2 regions of the Streptomyces sp. NPDC104814 genome follow, and region 1 is predicted to be linked to the other one. Evidence: riboswitches for the same ligand, from Rfam matches in the RefSeq annotation. Region 1 holds a riboswitch; the other holds the start of a gene.
The links. Region 1 has a riboswitch for glycine ahead of gcvT (glycine cleavage system aminomethyltransferase GcvT). Riboswitches for the same ligand answer to the same signal wherever they lie in the genome.
Positions count from the first base shown of each region.

Region 1 (6,668 bases):
CGCGCATCGGGCCCACCGTGTGGGAGCTGGACGGGCCGATGCCGATCGAGAACAGGTCGAAGACCGAGATGGCCACGGGGAGACTCCTCAAGACGGGGGTGGTGCGGGGCGCGGGCACCGCGCACACCGGTACTGCCAGTGTGCGCGGTACCCCGCGGAGCGTGACTTACTTGTTCAGACCCGGGTAGAGCGGGTGCTTCTCCACCAGGGCCCGGACCCGGCCCTTGAGCGCGTCGGCGTCGTAGGACGGCTTCAGCGCCTCGGCGATCACGTCCGCGACCTCGGCGAAGTCCTCGGCCGTGAAGCCGCGGGTCGCGAGGGCGGGCGTACCGATGCGCAGGCCCGAGGTCACCATCGGCGGGCGCGGGTCGTTCGGGACCGCGTTGCGGTTGACCGTGATGCCCACCTCGTGGAGGCGGTCCTCGGCCTGCTGGCCGTCCAGCTCGCTGTCGCGCAGGTCGACCAGGACCAGGTGCACATCCGTGCCGCCGGTCAGGACGTTCACCCCCGCCTCACGGGCGTCCGGCGAGGTCAGCCGCTCGGCGAGGATGCGGGCGCCCTCCAGGGTACGACGCTGGCGCTCCTTGAAGTCCTCGGAGGCCGCCAGCTTGAAGGAGACCGCCTTGGCCGCGATCACGTGCTCCAGGGGGCCGCCCTGGAAGCCCGGGAAGACGGAGGAGTTCAGCTTCTTCGCGAAGTCCTGCTTGGCGAGGATGATGCCGCCGCGCGGGCCGCCGAGCGTCTTGTGCGTGGTGGAGGTCACGACGTCGGCGAACGGCACCGGGTTCGGGTGCAGCCCGGCCGCGACCAGCCCGGCGAAGTGCGCCATGTCGACCCACAGGTACGCCTCGACCTCGTCGGCGATCCGGCGGAACTCCGCGAAGTCCAGCTCACGCGGGTACGCCGACCAGCCGGCGATGATCACCTTGGGGCGGTGCTCCTTGGCGAGCCGCTCGACCTCGGCCATGTCGACCAGGCCGTTGTCGTCGACGTGATAGGGGACGACGTTGAACTGCTTGCCGGAGAAGTTCAGCCGCATCCCGTGGGTGAGGTGGCCGCCGTGCGCCAGGTTCAGGCCCAGGATGGTGTCGCCGGGCTGGGCCAGCGCGAAGAGCGCGGCCTGGTTGGCGGAGGCGCCGGAGTGGGGCTGGACGTTGGCGTACTCGGCGCCGAACAGCTCCTTGACCCGGTCGATCGCGATCTGCTCGGTGACGTCGACGTGCTCGCAGCCGCCGTAGTAACGACGGCCGGGGTAGCCCTCGGCGTACTTGTTGGTCAGCACCGAGCCCTGGGCCTCGAGGACCGCCACGGGGGCGAAGTTCTCGGAGGCGATCATCTCCAGGGTGGACTGCTGGCGGTCCAGCTCGGCGTCGACCGCGGCGGCCACGTCCGGGTCGAGCTCGTGCAGGGGCGTGTTCAGAAGCGACATGGGATTCCTGCGACCTCTCAGCCGTTGGTGAAGGCGTCGTACTCGGCGGCGGAGAGCAGGTCGTCCGGCTCGCCCGTGACGCGCACCTTGAACAGCCAGCCGCCCTCGAAGGGGGCCGAGTTCACCAGCGACGGGTCGTTGACGACGTCCTCGTTGACCTCGGTGATCTCACCGTTGACGGGGGAGTACAGCTCCGAGACGGACTTGGTCGACTCCAGCTCGCCGCAGGACTCGCCCGCGGTGACCGTGTCGCCGACCTCCGGGAGCTGGACGAACACGACGTCACCGAGCGCGTTGGCCGCGTGCTCCGTGATGCCGACCGTCGAGACGCCGTCCTCGGCGCCCGACAGCCACTCGTGCTCCTTGCTGTAGCGCAGCTGCTGGGGGTTGCTCATGGCCTGAATTCTCCTGTACGCGGGTCTGTGCTGATGAATGGGGGACTGCGAAGACGCGCGTGACCAGGGGCGATGTGCCCCATGTCACGTCGGAGGGCTTACGCCAGTGTCACTTCTGCCGCTTGTAGAACGGCAGCGCCACGACCGTGTACGGCTCATGCGTACCGCGGATGTCGACGCCGACACCCGGCGTGCCCGGCGCCGCGTGCGCCGCGTCCACGTAGGCCATGGCGATCGGCTTGCCCAGCGTGGGAGAGGGGGCGCCCGAGGTCACCTCGCCGATGACCTTGCCGTCCGCGACGACCTGGAACCCGGCGCGCGGGACGCGGCGGCCCTCGGCGACCAGGCCGACCAGGACGCGCGGCGGGCTGGACTCGGCGCGCTCGGCGGCCGCGGCGAGCGCCTCGCGCCCGACGAAGTCGCCCTCCTTGTCGAACTTGACCACCCGGCCGAGCCCGGCGTCGAAGGGGGTCAGCTCGGCGGTCAGCTCGTGCCCGTACAGCGGCATGCCCGCCTCCAGGCGCAGCGTGTCCCGGCAGGACAGACCGCACGGGACCAGGCCCAGGCCCTCGCCGGCCTTGGTCAGCGCCTGCCACAGCTCGACGGCGTGCTCCGGCTTCACGAACAGCTCGAAGCCGTCCTCGCCGGTGTAGCCGGTGCGGGCGATGAGCGCCGGGACGCCGGCGACGGTGCCGGGCAGGCCGGCGTAGTACTTCAGGCCGTCGAGGTCGGCGTCGGTCAGGCTTGCGAGGATGCCGGGGGACTCGGGGCCCTGCACCGCGAGCAGCGCGTACGCGTCGCGGTCGTCGCGCACCTCGGCGTCGAAGCCGGCGGCGCGCTCGGTGAGGGCGTCGAGCACGACCTGGGCGTTGGAGGCGTTGGCGACGACCATGTACTCGGTCTCGGCGAGCCGGTAGACGATCAGGTCGTCCAGGATGCCGCCGTCGGCCTGGCAGATCATGGTGTAGCGGGCGCGGCCGGTCTTGACCGCGCCGATGTTGCCGACCAGGGCGTGGTCGAGGAGGGCGGCGGCCTGCGGGCCGGTGACGGTGATCTCGCCCATGTGGGAGAGGTCGAAGAGCCCGGCCTTCGTGCGTACGGCGTTGTGCTCGTCGCGCTCGGAGCCGTAGCGCAGCGGCATGTCCCAGCCGGCGAAGTCGGTCATGGTTGCGCCGAGCGAGCGATGCACGGCATCGAGCGCGGTGAGACGGAGTTCGGTACTGCTCATCGGTCGGTCGTCTCCCAGGGGAAGGACAGGGCGAGGAAGTTCCTCCCCATCTGTCATCGGAACCTGAGAGGTTCGCCATGACCGCTCACGGTCCTGGCTTGCACCTTGGGTGGGGCCGCCGACGTGGACGGCCCGCTTTTCAGATGTGCCTCGCCCGCGCGGTAACGGGGCCTGAGAGATTCAAGGGAGGGACTTGCTCCTTCGGCGCCCCAGCCTTGGGCTGGGAACTCTCCCGCGCGGATTCAAACGGCCGGTATGCAGTTGGCGGGCTCATCATTGCACGCCTCGCCCGAAGACGGCAGGCCGCATCTGTAACCGGGTTGTGGCGGTACGTACACGAAACCGGGAGGCGATCCGCATTACCTTCTCTTTACCTGCGTTGGGCAGGTCATCACCTGAACGCCAGGGGAGGACGATGACGGTGGACAGGATCACGGCGTACGCGACGACCCCGGGCCTCACGCTGCCCTCGCAGCCGGCGGCGCCCGCCCTGGAGACACGGACCGGCCCGGTGGTGCGGGACCTGCGCGAGCGGGCCGGCCGCAGCCCGCACGCCCTGCTCTTCGGCCCGTGCGACCTGGTCGTCGTCACCGGACTGCCCGGCAGCGGCAAGTCCACCCTGATGCGCCGCGCGGTACCGGGCCTGCGCGTCGACTCCCAGGACACCCGCGACCGCTACGACGCCCGCCTGTCCCGCCTGCTGCCCTACGCGCTCTACCGCCCGCTGGTCCGCCTCGCCCACTACGCCGCCCTGCGCCGCGCCCTGGCGAGCGGCGAGGGCGTCGTCGTGCACGACTGCGGCACACAGTCCTGGGTGCGCGGCTGGCTGGCGCGCACGGCCCGCCGCCGCGGCGGCACCCTGCACCTGCTGCTGCTCGACACCGACCCGGACACCGCCCTGACCGGCCAGCGCGCACGCGGCCGCGGCGTCTCCCGGTACGCCTTCCACCGCCATCGCCGCGCCACGGCCCGTCTGCTGTCCGCCGTCGAGCGCGGCGACCTGCCGGCCGGCTGCGACGCGGCGGTCCTCCTCGACCGGGACGCGGCGAACGCCCTGCGGCGGATCGCCTTCACCGGCTGAACCGCCGTGCGGTTAGCCTTTCAGCCACAGCAGCGGTTCGAAGCAGATGGTGGAGAGATGGACTTCCCTGCCGACCTTCCGGCGGACTTCCCGGCGCAGACGCACCCCCATCCCCACGGCGGATGGCCCGGCAACGAGCTGGAGGAGGTGCTGTCGGCCTCCCTCGGCGTCCCGGGAGCCGGCGGCCGGATCGTGGAGGTGCTCGGCCGCAGCTTCCTGTGGATCCCCCTTCCCCACGGCGGCGGCCCGCACAGCGGCCCCCTCGACCTGCCCACCACCGAGATCGCCGGCCAGGCCTACGTCCCCGTCTTCAGCTCCGAGGAGCAGTTCCGCCAGGTCGCCGGCGCCCACATGTCGTACACCGTCGCGCCCGCAGTGGAGTTCGCGCGCGGGCTGCCGGCGCAGGTCGGCATCGCGGTGAACCCGGGCGGCCTGGTCGGCATACCGCTGCCGCCCCAGGCGGTGGCCGAGGTGTGCCGGGCCGGCCGCACCCCGCTGGACGGCCCCGCGAGCGGCGGCCGGGTCCGCCTGTACGAGCCGGACTGGCAGGACGACCCCGTCGGCTTCCTCGCCACCGCCTCCGCCGAGTTCGAGGCGACCGGCACCGTCCTGACGGCCCGCCGCTGCCTCGCCGTGATCGAGACGGCCGACCCGGTCATGTTCGTCGGCGTCGAACTCTCCCAATGGGAAGGCGACCTGCGCAACGCCCCCCTCGACGCCCTGGGCCGGGCCCTCGGCACCACCCCGGCCCCGTGGCCGGTGAACCTCATCCTGCTGGACCTCGCGGGCGACGACCCGGTGGCGATCTGGCTCAGGGACAAGGTGCGGCCCTTCTACACGAGGGGCGGCTGACCCGCCCGGGGCCACGCACCGTTCTCCCCGGTCCTCCCCAGGCGCCACTTAACCTGGTTTCATAGCTCGGTCGAGGGTGTTGTACGAAAGGGCGATTCGAAGTGAGCGCGAGCGGCACGGCCGCGACCGGCCAGGTCGAGCACATGCTGCGCCAGGTGACGCCCGGGCGGTACGACGCCTACGAGGCGCTGCTGCGCGCACTCGCCACCCCCGCCACCGGCCAGGTCTGGATGCTGCTGTGGCACGGCCAGGCCGGTTCCCCGGACGCCCAGTACGGCACGATGGAGGTCGACGGCCACGGCTACGCGCCCTGCGTCACCTCCGCCCAGGAGCTGAGCGCCAGCGGCTGGAACCGCTCGTACGAGGTGGCCGACGGCCTCGAGGTGGCCCGCGCGCTCTACCCCGACCACCACGGCCTGTGGCTCAATCCGCACGCCCCCGGCGGCGGCCTCGGCATCCCCTGGCTCGACCTGCGCCGCATCGCCACCGGCCTGGACCGCCAGCCGGCCGGCCCGCTGCGGCTGACGGAACCGGCCATCGAGATCCCGCAGTTCTACGCCCTGCTCGCGCAGAACGCGCACCGCACCCCGCCGCTGCGCGCCCTGCGCCGCGCGTGGGTGCAGCCCGCGCTCGGCGCGCCGTACCTCGCCATCGGCCTGGACGTCTACGACACCTCGCCGGCCGCGGTCGACGCCGTACGCGCGATGATGCAGCAGTCCCTCGGCGCGGTGCCGGACGGGCTGCCGGTGTCGACCGTCGCGATGAGCGACGACCACGACCCGGTCGTGCTCTGGATGCGCGCCAACGCGCGCCCGTTCTACGACCGTGAGGCGCACGCGGCCGCCGCGCCCCAGGCGCCGGCGTCCGGTTACGGCTACCCGCCCGCCCCCGGCCGGTACTGATCCCCCGCGCGGTTCACCGCGCCCCGGCACCCTTCTGCGCGCGTAGATCGCGGCAGATGATCCCGGCCTGCCCGAATCGCCCCCACTGGTCCCCGTCCGGCCCGCGCCACCCGCTGTCCGGATAACGGAAGTCCCCAGACCGCATCACGTTTACGCATCCTTTCCTCACCAAGTCTGGCAACTGCTCGCCAATGCGTTGAAGACTCCCGCTCCAAGGGGCCCAGTCGCCCCTGTGTACGACTTCGTACGACGGACTGACCATGCCGCCACAGCGGCAAGTGCGGGCCGGCTACCGCCGGTTGAGAGGGGTCCCTGCCAGATGACGGCACCATTGCACGAGCCGACCGCGGAAGCGGCCCCGAGCGCGGCCGAGGAAGCGGCGGTTGCGACCACCGGCGCCAAGGCCGTCCAGGGCCGGTCCCTGGGACGGATCGCCTGGGAGCGCCTGAAGCGGGACAAGCTCGCCCTCACGGGCGGCGTCGTCGTGCTGCTCCTTATCGTCGTCGCCCTGCTCGCCCCGGTGATCACCGGCGCGGTGGGACAGGACCCGAACGACTATCACGAGAACCTGATCGACCCGCTGTTCGGCACCCCCAGGGGGTCGCTCGGCGGCATGAGCGGGGAGCACTGGCTGGGCGTCGAGCCGGTCAACGGCCGCGACATCTTCGCCCGCATCCTCTACGGCGCGCAGATCTCCCTGCTGGTCGGCTTCCTGTCCGCGGTCGTCGCCGTCGTCCTCGGCACGGTCCTCGGCATCCTGGCCGGCTTCTTCGGCGGCTGG
Region 1 covers NZ_JBVJOL010000003.1:521,504-528,171, forward strand. Annotated here, with positions in the region: gene ACZ64A_RS15465 (L-serine ammonia-lyase) at 1-76, opposite strand, end outside; gene ACZ64A_RS15470 (serine hydroxymethyltransferase) at 167-1,429, opposite strand; gene gcvH (glycine cleavage system protein GcvH) at 1,447-1,824, opposite strand; gene gcvT (glycine cleavage system aminomethyltransferase GcvT) at 1,934-3,052, opposite strand; glycine riboswitch at 3,093-3,201, opposite strand; glycine riboswitch at 3,202-3,297, opposite strand; gene ACZ64A_RS15485 (AAA family ATPase) at 3,468-4,133, shown strand; gene ACZ64A_RS15490 (enhanced serine sensitivity protein SseB) at 4,191-4,985, shown strand; gene ACZ64A_RS15495 (enhanced serine sensitivity protein SseB C-terminal domain-containing protein) at 5,087-5,887, shown strand; gene ACZ64A_RS15500 (ABC transporter permease) at 6,207-6,668, shown strand, end outside.

Region 2 (6,668 bases), on a different contig from region 1:
GGCGGTGCCGGCCACGGCACCGCCGCGGCGGACAGTGGCTTGATGAGCATCGGCACGGTGCTGACCATGCTGCGCGAGGAGTTCCCCGAGGTCACCATCTCCAAGATCCGCTTCCTGGAGTCGGAGGGGTTGATCGAGCCGCAGCGGACCCCGTCGGGGTATCGCAAGTTCAGCGCCCAGGACGTCGAGCGCCTCGGCCGGGTGCTGCGGATGCAGCGGGACCACTATCTGCCGCTGAAGGTGATCCGCGAGCACCTGGACGCCCTGGAGCGTGGCGAGAGCGTCCGCCTGCCGACGCTCGGCCGGCAGCGGGACGGCGAGATGCTGCGCGAGCTGCCGGAGCAGCCCACCGTCGCCCGTATCGGCCGCTTCGAGCTGCTGGCGGCCGCGGAGATCGGGGAGCAGGACCTCCAGGAGTGGGAGTCGTACGGCCTGATCGCTCCGCTGGAGGACGGTGTGTACGACGCGGAGACGGTCACCGTGGCCTCGCTGATCGCTCAGCTGGGCCGGTTCGGGATCGAGCCGCGCCATCTGCGGGTGATGAAGGCCGCCGCCGACCGCGAGGCCGGGCTGGTGGAGCAGGTGGTGGCCCCGCTCAAGCGTCACCGCAATCCGCAGACCCGGGCTCACGCCGAGGACCGGACCAGGGAACTGGCGGACCTCGCCGTCAAGCTGCACGCGGCACTGGTGCAGACAGCTCTCGGGGTGCGGCTGCCCTGAGCCGGGCGGGCGCCGGATGTGATGATCATCCATGCGTTCCCGGCCCGACTACCCAAACATCCCGGGCACGGCCTAGGGTTGCTGTGTGAACGAGCTCGATGTCGTAGGTGTCCGGGTCGAAATGCCCTCCAACCAACCGATCGTGCTCCTGCGCGAAGTGGGAGGCGACCGTTACCTCCCCATCTGGATCGGGCCGGGGGAGGCGACGGCGATCGCTTTCGCCCAGCAGGGCATGGCCCCCGCACGGCCGCTGACCCACGACCTGTTCAAGGACGTGCTGGAGGCCGTCGGTCAGGAACTCACCGAAGTACGCATCACGGACCTGCGTGAGGGCGTCTTCTACGCCGAGCTGGTGTTCGCCAGCGGCGTCGAGGTGAGCGCCCGTCCGTCTGATGCCATAGCGCTGGCGTTGCGCACCGGCACGCCGATCTACGGCAGTGACGCGGTGCTCGACGACGCGGGCATCGCCATTCCGGACGAGCAGGAGGACGAGGTGGAGAAGTTCCGCGAGTTCCTCGACCAGATCTCGCCGGAGGACTTCGGCACCAGCAGCCAGTAGCCGCGGAAAACGGGGCCGGCGCGGGCCGGGAGGTCCGGTCCGCGCAGGTCGCGGCATGCGGCGCTGCGGCTGAGAATGTCGGCATGTGCCGATGGCGCGTGAGAGCGTCCTACGCTCTGCCTCGAGCGCATTCGGCTAGCCTTTCCCCGCGGTGGGGTACGGGAAACCACTCTTAGGGTGATTATCACTCGGCGTGCCGAGTGTGGCGGTCGTTGACGCACCCCTGGTGGCTGCCTACCTTCGAGAAGGCAGGTCGAGGACGGAGGTCGGCGTGGGAAGCAGCGGCGGCGGTTGGGCTGGGGGTGCCCCCGAACGCGGTTTCGGCGGGAGCGGTCCCCTTCCTTCCCCTGGCTCTCGGCTGCGCTCGAGCAGCGGGTATGCCCATCCCGGCAGCGCGGCCGATCACGCTCCGCAGCGACCGACGGCCGTGCCGAGCGGCGGAGAGGCGACGTCCATGGCGTCCGAGGAGATCGGCTACCGGGGGCCCACGGCGTGCGCGGCCGCCGGGATCACCTACCGGCAACTCGACTACTGGGCCCGCACCGGACTCGTCGAGCCCAGTGTGCGGCCCGCCCACGGTTCCGGTACGCAGCGCCTGTACAGCTTCCGGGACGTCGTCGTCCTGAAGATCGTCAAGCGGTTCCTCGACACCGGGGTGTCCCTGCAGAACATCCGCACCGCCGTCCAGCACCTTCGTGAGCGAGGGTTCAGCGACCTGGAGCGCATGACCCTGCTCAGCGACGGCGCGACCGTGTACGAGTGCACCTCGCCCGACGAGGTGCACGCCCTGCTGCAGGGCGGACAGGGCATTTTCGGCATCGCCGTCGGCGTGGTGTGGCGGGACGTGGAGCACGCGCTGTCGCAGCTGCACGGCGAGCGGGTCGACACGGGCGAGACCCTCGTCGGGCACAACCCGGGTGACGAGCTGGCGCGCCGGCGCAACCGGGCGGTCTAGCCCGGCTCTCGGCTGCCGCGGCGTGACGCGGTGCCGCTCCGCCGTCGCGGGGCTGTGCCGGCCGGGACCGCCGGGCCTGTGCCGGTCTCCGGACCGTCGGGGCGGCGTTGTCAGTGGTGTGGTGCAGGATCGGACATGTGAGGACCGCGCCCACGATTCTGCATCTGGACATGGATGCCTTCTTCGCGTCGGCGGAGCAGGCGTCCAAGCCCAGCCTGCGCGGGAAGGCCGTCGTCGTCGGCGGGCTCGGGCCGCGCGGCGTGGTGGCCACCGCGTCGTACGAGGCGCGGGTCTTCGGGGTCCATTCGGCGATGCCCACGGCCCAGGCGCGCCGGCTGGCGCCGAACGCCGCGTACCTCACGCCCCGCTTCACCTTCTACCGGGCGATCAGCGAGCAGGTGATAGGGCTGCTGCGGGCGCTCTCGCCGCTGGTGGAGCCGCTCAGTCTGGACGAGGCGTTCGTGGACCTGGAGGCCGGGGGAGTCGCCTGGGACAGCGAGTCGGCCGAGCGGGCGGGGCTGAAGCTGCGCGCGGACATCCTGGCGGTCACCGGGCTGACCGGTTCGGTGGGACTCGCCGCGTCCAAGATGATCGCGAAGATCGCCTCCGAGCGGGCCAAGCCGGACGGGCTGGAGCTGATCGAGCCGGGCACCGAGCGGGCTCTGCTCGGGCCGCTGTCGGTGCGGACCCTGCCGGGAGTGGGGCCGGCGACCGGCGACCATCTGCGGCGGGCCGGGATCAGCACGGTCGACGAGATCGTGGAGGCCGGTGAGGACGAGCTGGTCCGGCTGCTCGGCAAGGCCCATGGCCACGGTCTGTACGCCATGGCGCTGGCGCACGACGAGCGTCCCGTGGTGGCGGAGCGGGAGGCGAAGTCGGTCTCCGTCGAGGACACCTACGACGTGGACATCCACGACCGGCTGCGGATCGGGCTGGAGGTGCAGCGGCTGGCCGAGCGCTGTGTGCGGCGGCTGCGCTCCGCCGGGCTGTCCGGGCGGACCATCGTGCTGAAGGTGCGGCGCTACGACTTCTCGACGTTGACCCGGTCGGAGACGCTGCGCGGGCCGACGGACGATCCCGCGGTGGTCCGGGAGGCGGCGCTGAGGCTGCTGGACGCGGTGGACACGACGGGCGGGGTGCGGCTGCTCGGAGTCGGCGTCACCGGGCTCGCCGACTACACCCAGGAGGACCTGTTCGCGCAGGCGGCCGGGGAGCTGGCGCGGGCTGAGGGGCCGCAGGAGGAGGACGCCGCGCAGGCGCCGCAGCCCGTCTCCGAGGGACCTGAGCCGGAGCAGCGGCTCTGGCTGCCGGGGCACGACGTGCGGCACACGGAGTACGGGCACGGTTGGGTCCAGGGCAGCGGCCTGGGCCGGGTCACGGTCCGCTTCGAGACACCCGACTCGGCGCCGGGCCGGGTCCGGACGTTCCGGACGGACGATCCCGCGCTGGAGCCGGCGGAACCGCTGCCGCTGGTGCGGCGAAGACCGGACGCCCCGGCCGCGTACCTCGACGGAGCGGCTTCGGGGGCGGTCGGACCGGGGGCCGGGTCCGCGGCGGAGGGGCCGGCGGTCGACGGCGGCGCCGAGGCCGGCCACCCGGCGGCCAGCGGGTGGAGGGGACCGCCCTCCCCGAGCTGAAGTGCAGGGGAGGGGGTGCGCGGTCCGGTCCGCACGGACGCGCCGGTCCCGACCTGTCGCATGTGGGCGGGCCGTATGGGGGCGGGCGCCGGCGGGAAGGGGATGGGTCCGGAACTGCCCGTCAGGGCTCCTCCGTGCCGGCCACCTTGCCGAAGTCGTGGTCCTGGAGCGGGGGAGGGGCGGTGATGTCGAGGCCGTAGTGGTGGTAGAGCTGGAGTTCCTGTTCCGGGGAGAGGTGGCGGCCCACGCCGAAGTCAGGGGCGTCCTTGATCAGGGCGCGTTCGAAGGGGACGTGCAGGGCGCCCTCGATCAGTTCGCTCGGCTCCAGAGGGACGAAGGCGTCCCTGCTGAACAGACCCGTCCGTATGGCGGCCCACTCCGGCACGCCCGTCGCGTCGTCGAGGTAGACCTCGTCGACGGTGCCGATCTTGACGCCGCTGCGGTCGAACGCCTTGCGGCCGATCAGGTTGCGCGGATCGATCTCGGTCTGCACGGGCCCTCCACTCGCTCGCAAGACTGCTGTAAGCACTACGAAAGAGCACAATCGTGATGGCGGCCACTCGGGGGCCCCGGCGTTGACCTCGCTTGGTAGGCTGACAACGGCTGCTGACCCCGTGCGGGAGAGTCCTCCAGACTTCATCGGAGGCGCCGAAGGAGCAAATCCTCCCCGGAATCTCTCAGGCTCACGTACCGCACGGACGAGGTCACTCTGGAAAGCAGGGCGGGTGCCGACGGCTTCCGCTCTCACCGACGGTGAAAGCCGGGTGCCCTCGGGCGCTCCGGTGAAGCTCTCAGGTCGAGATGACAGAGGGGGAGGCCGTTCGGGTACCCGTGCCGTGGTGCCCCTCGAAGGTCGCGTCAGACCAGGAGGCCTCCGCAATGACCGCCCATCGCATTCCGCTCTCCGAGCTCGAGAAGGGGATTCCCTTCGAGCAGCGTCACATCGGTCCCGACCACGAGGCACGGGCCAAGATGCTCGCCCAGGTCGGGTACGGCTCGCTGGACGAGCTCACCGCCGCCGCGGTGCCGGATGTGATCAAGAACGCCGACGCCCTGGACCTGCCGGGCGCCCGCAGCGAGGCCGAGGTGCTCGCCGAGCTGCGCTCCCTGGCCGACCGCAACCAGGTGCTCGGCTCGATGATCGGCCTCGGCTACTACGGCACGTTCACCCCGCCGGTCATCCTGCGCAACGTCATGGAGAACCCGGCCTGGTACACGGCGTACACGCCCTACCAGCCGGAGATCTCCCAGGGCCGGCTCGAGGCGCTGCTGAACTTCCAGACCACGGTCGCCGACCTGACCGGTCTGCCCACCTCCGGCGCCTCCCTGCTCGACGAGGGCACGGCCGCCGCCGAGGCGATGGCGCTGTCCCTGCGCATGGGCAAGAACAAGAAGGGCCTCTTCCTGGTCGACGCGGACGCGCTGCCGCAGACCATCGCCGTCATCCAGACCCGCGCCGAGCCGACCGGCGTCGAGGTCGTCGTCGCCGACCTCGCCGACGGCATCCCGGCCGACCTCGCCGCCCGCGAGATCAACGGCGTGCTGCTCCAGTACCCGGGCGCCTCCGGTGCCGTACGCGACCTCAAGCCTGTCATCGACCAGGCGCACGAGCTGGGCGCGCTGGTCACCGTCGCCGCCGACCTGCTGGCGCTGACGCTGCTGAAGTCGCCGGGCGAGCTGGGCGCGGACATCGCGGTCGGCACCACGCAGCGCTTCGGCGTGCCGATGGGCTTCGGTGGTCCGCACGCCGGCTACATGGCCGTACGCGAGAAGTTCGCCCGCAGCCTGCCCGGGCGGCTCGTGGGCGTGTCCGTGGACGCGGACGGGAACAAGGCGTACCGGCTGGCGCTGCAGACGCGTGAGCAGCACATCCGCCGGGAGAAGGCCACCAGCAACATCTGTACCGCGCAGGTCCTGCTCGCGGTGATGGCCGGCATGTACGCCGTCTACCACGGTCCGGACGGCCTCAAGGGCATCGCGCGGCGCACGCACCGGTACGCCACGATCCTCGCCGAGGGGCTGAAGGCCGGCGGCGTGGAGATCGTCCACGGCGCCTACTTCGACACCGTCACCGCGCGGGTGCCCGGCCGGGCCGCCGACGTCGTCGCCGCCGCGCGGGAGGGCGGGGTCAACCTGTACCCGGTCGACGCCGACCACGTCTCCCTCGCCTGCGACGAGACCACGACCCGCGACCAGCTGGCCGCCGTGTTCGGCGCCTTCGGCGTCGCGGGCGACATCGAGGCGCTGGACGCCGCCGCCGGTGAGGCGCTGCCGCAGGACCTGCTGCGCTCGGACGCCTACCTGACCCACCCGGTCTTCCACCAGCACCGCTCCGAGACCGCGATGCTGCGCTACCTGCGCAAGCTGTCCGACCGCGACTACGCGCTCGACCGCGGCATGATCCCGCTGGGCTCCTGCACGATGAAGCTCAACGCGACCACGGAGATGGAGCCGGTCACCTGGCCCGAGTTCGGCCAGCTGCACCCCTTCGCGCCCGCCGGGCAGGCCGAGGGCTACCTCACCCTGATCCACGAGCTGGAGGACCGTCTCGCCGAGGTCACCGGCTACGACAAGGTCTCGCTGCAGCCGAACGCCGGTTCGCAGGGCGAGCTGGCCGGTCTGCTGGCCGTGCGCGGCTACCACCGCGCCAACGGCGACGAGCAGCGCACCGTCTGCCTGATCCCGTCCTCCGCGCACGGCACCAACGCCGCCAGCGCCGTGATGGCCGGGATGAAGGTCGTCGTCGTCAAGACCGCCGAGGACGGCGAGATCGACGTCGAGGACCTGCGGGCGAAGA
Region 2 covers NZ_JBVJOL010000004.1:512,852-519,519, reverse strand. Annotated here, with positions in the region: gene ftsR (transcriptional regulator FtsR) at 1-720, shown strand, start outside; gene ACZ64A_RS18280 (bifunctional nuclease family protein) at 806-1,279, shown strand; gene ACZ64A_RS18275 (MerR family transcriptional regulator) at 1,551-2,234, shown strand; gene ACZ64A_RS18270 (DNA polymerase IV) at 2,372-3,871, shown strand; gene ACZ64A_RS18265 (PRC-barrel domain-containing protein) at 3,993-4,364, opposite strand; glycine riboswitch at 4,479-4,574, shown strand; gene gcvP (aminomethyl-transferring glycine dehydrogenase) at 4,751-6,668, shown strand, end outside.
Region 2: it holds a riboswitch for glycine, as region 1 does, so the genes downstream of both, gcvP (aminomethyl-transferring glycine dehydrogenase) here and gcvT (glycine cleavage system aminomethyltransferase GcvT) in region 1, are expected to answer to the same signal.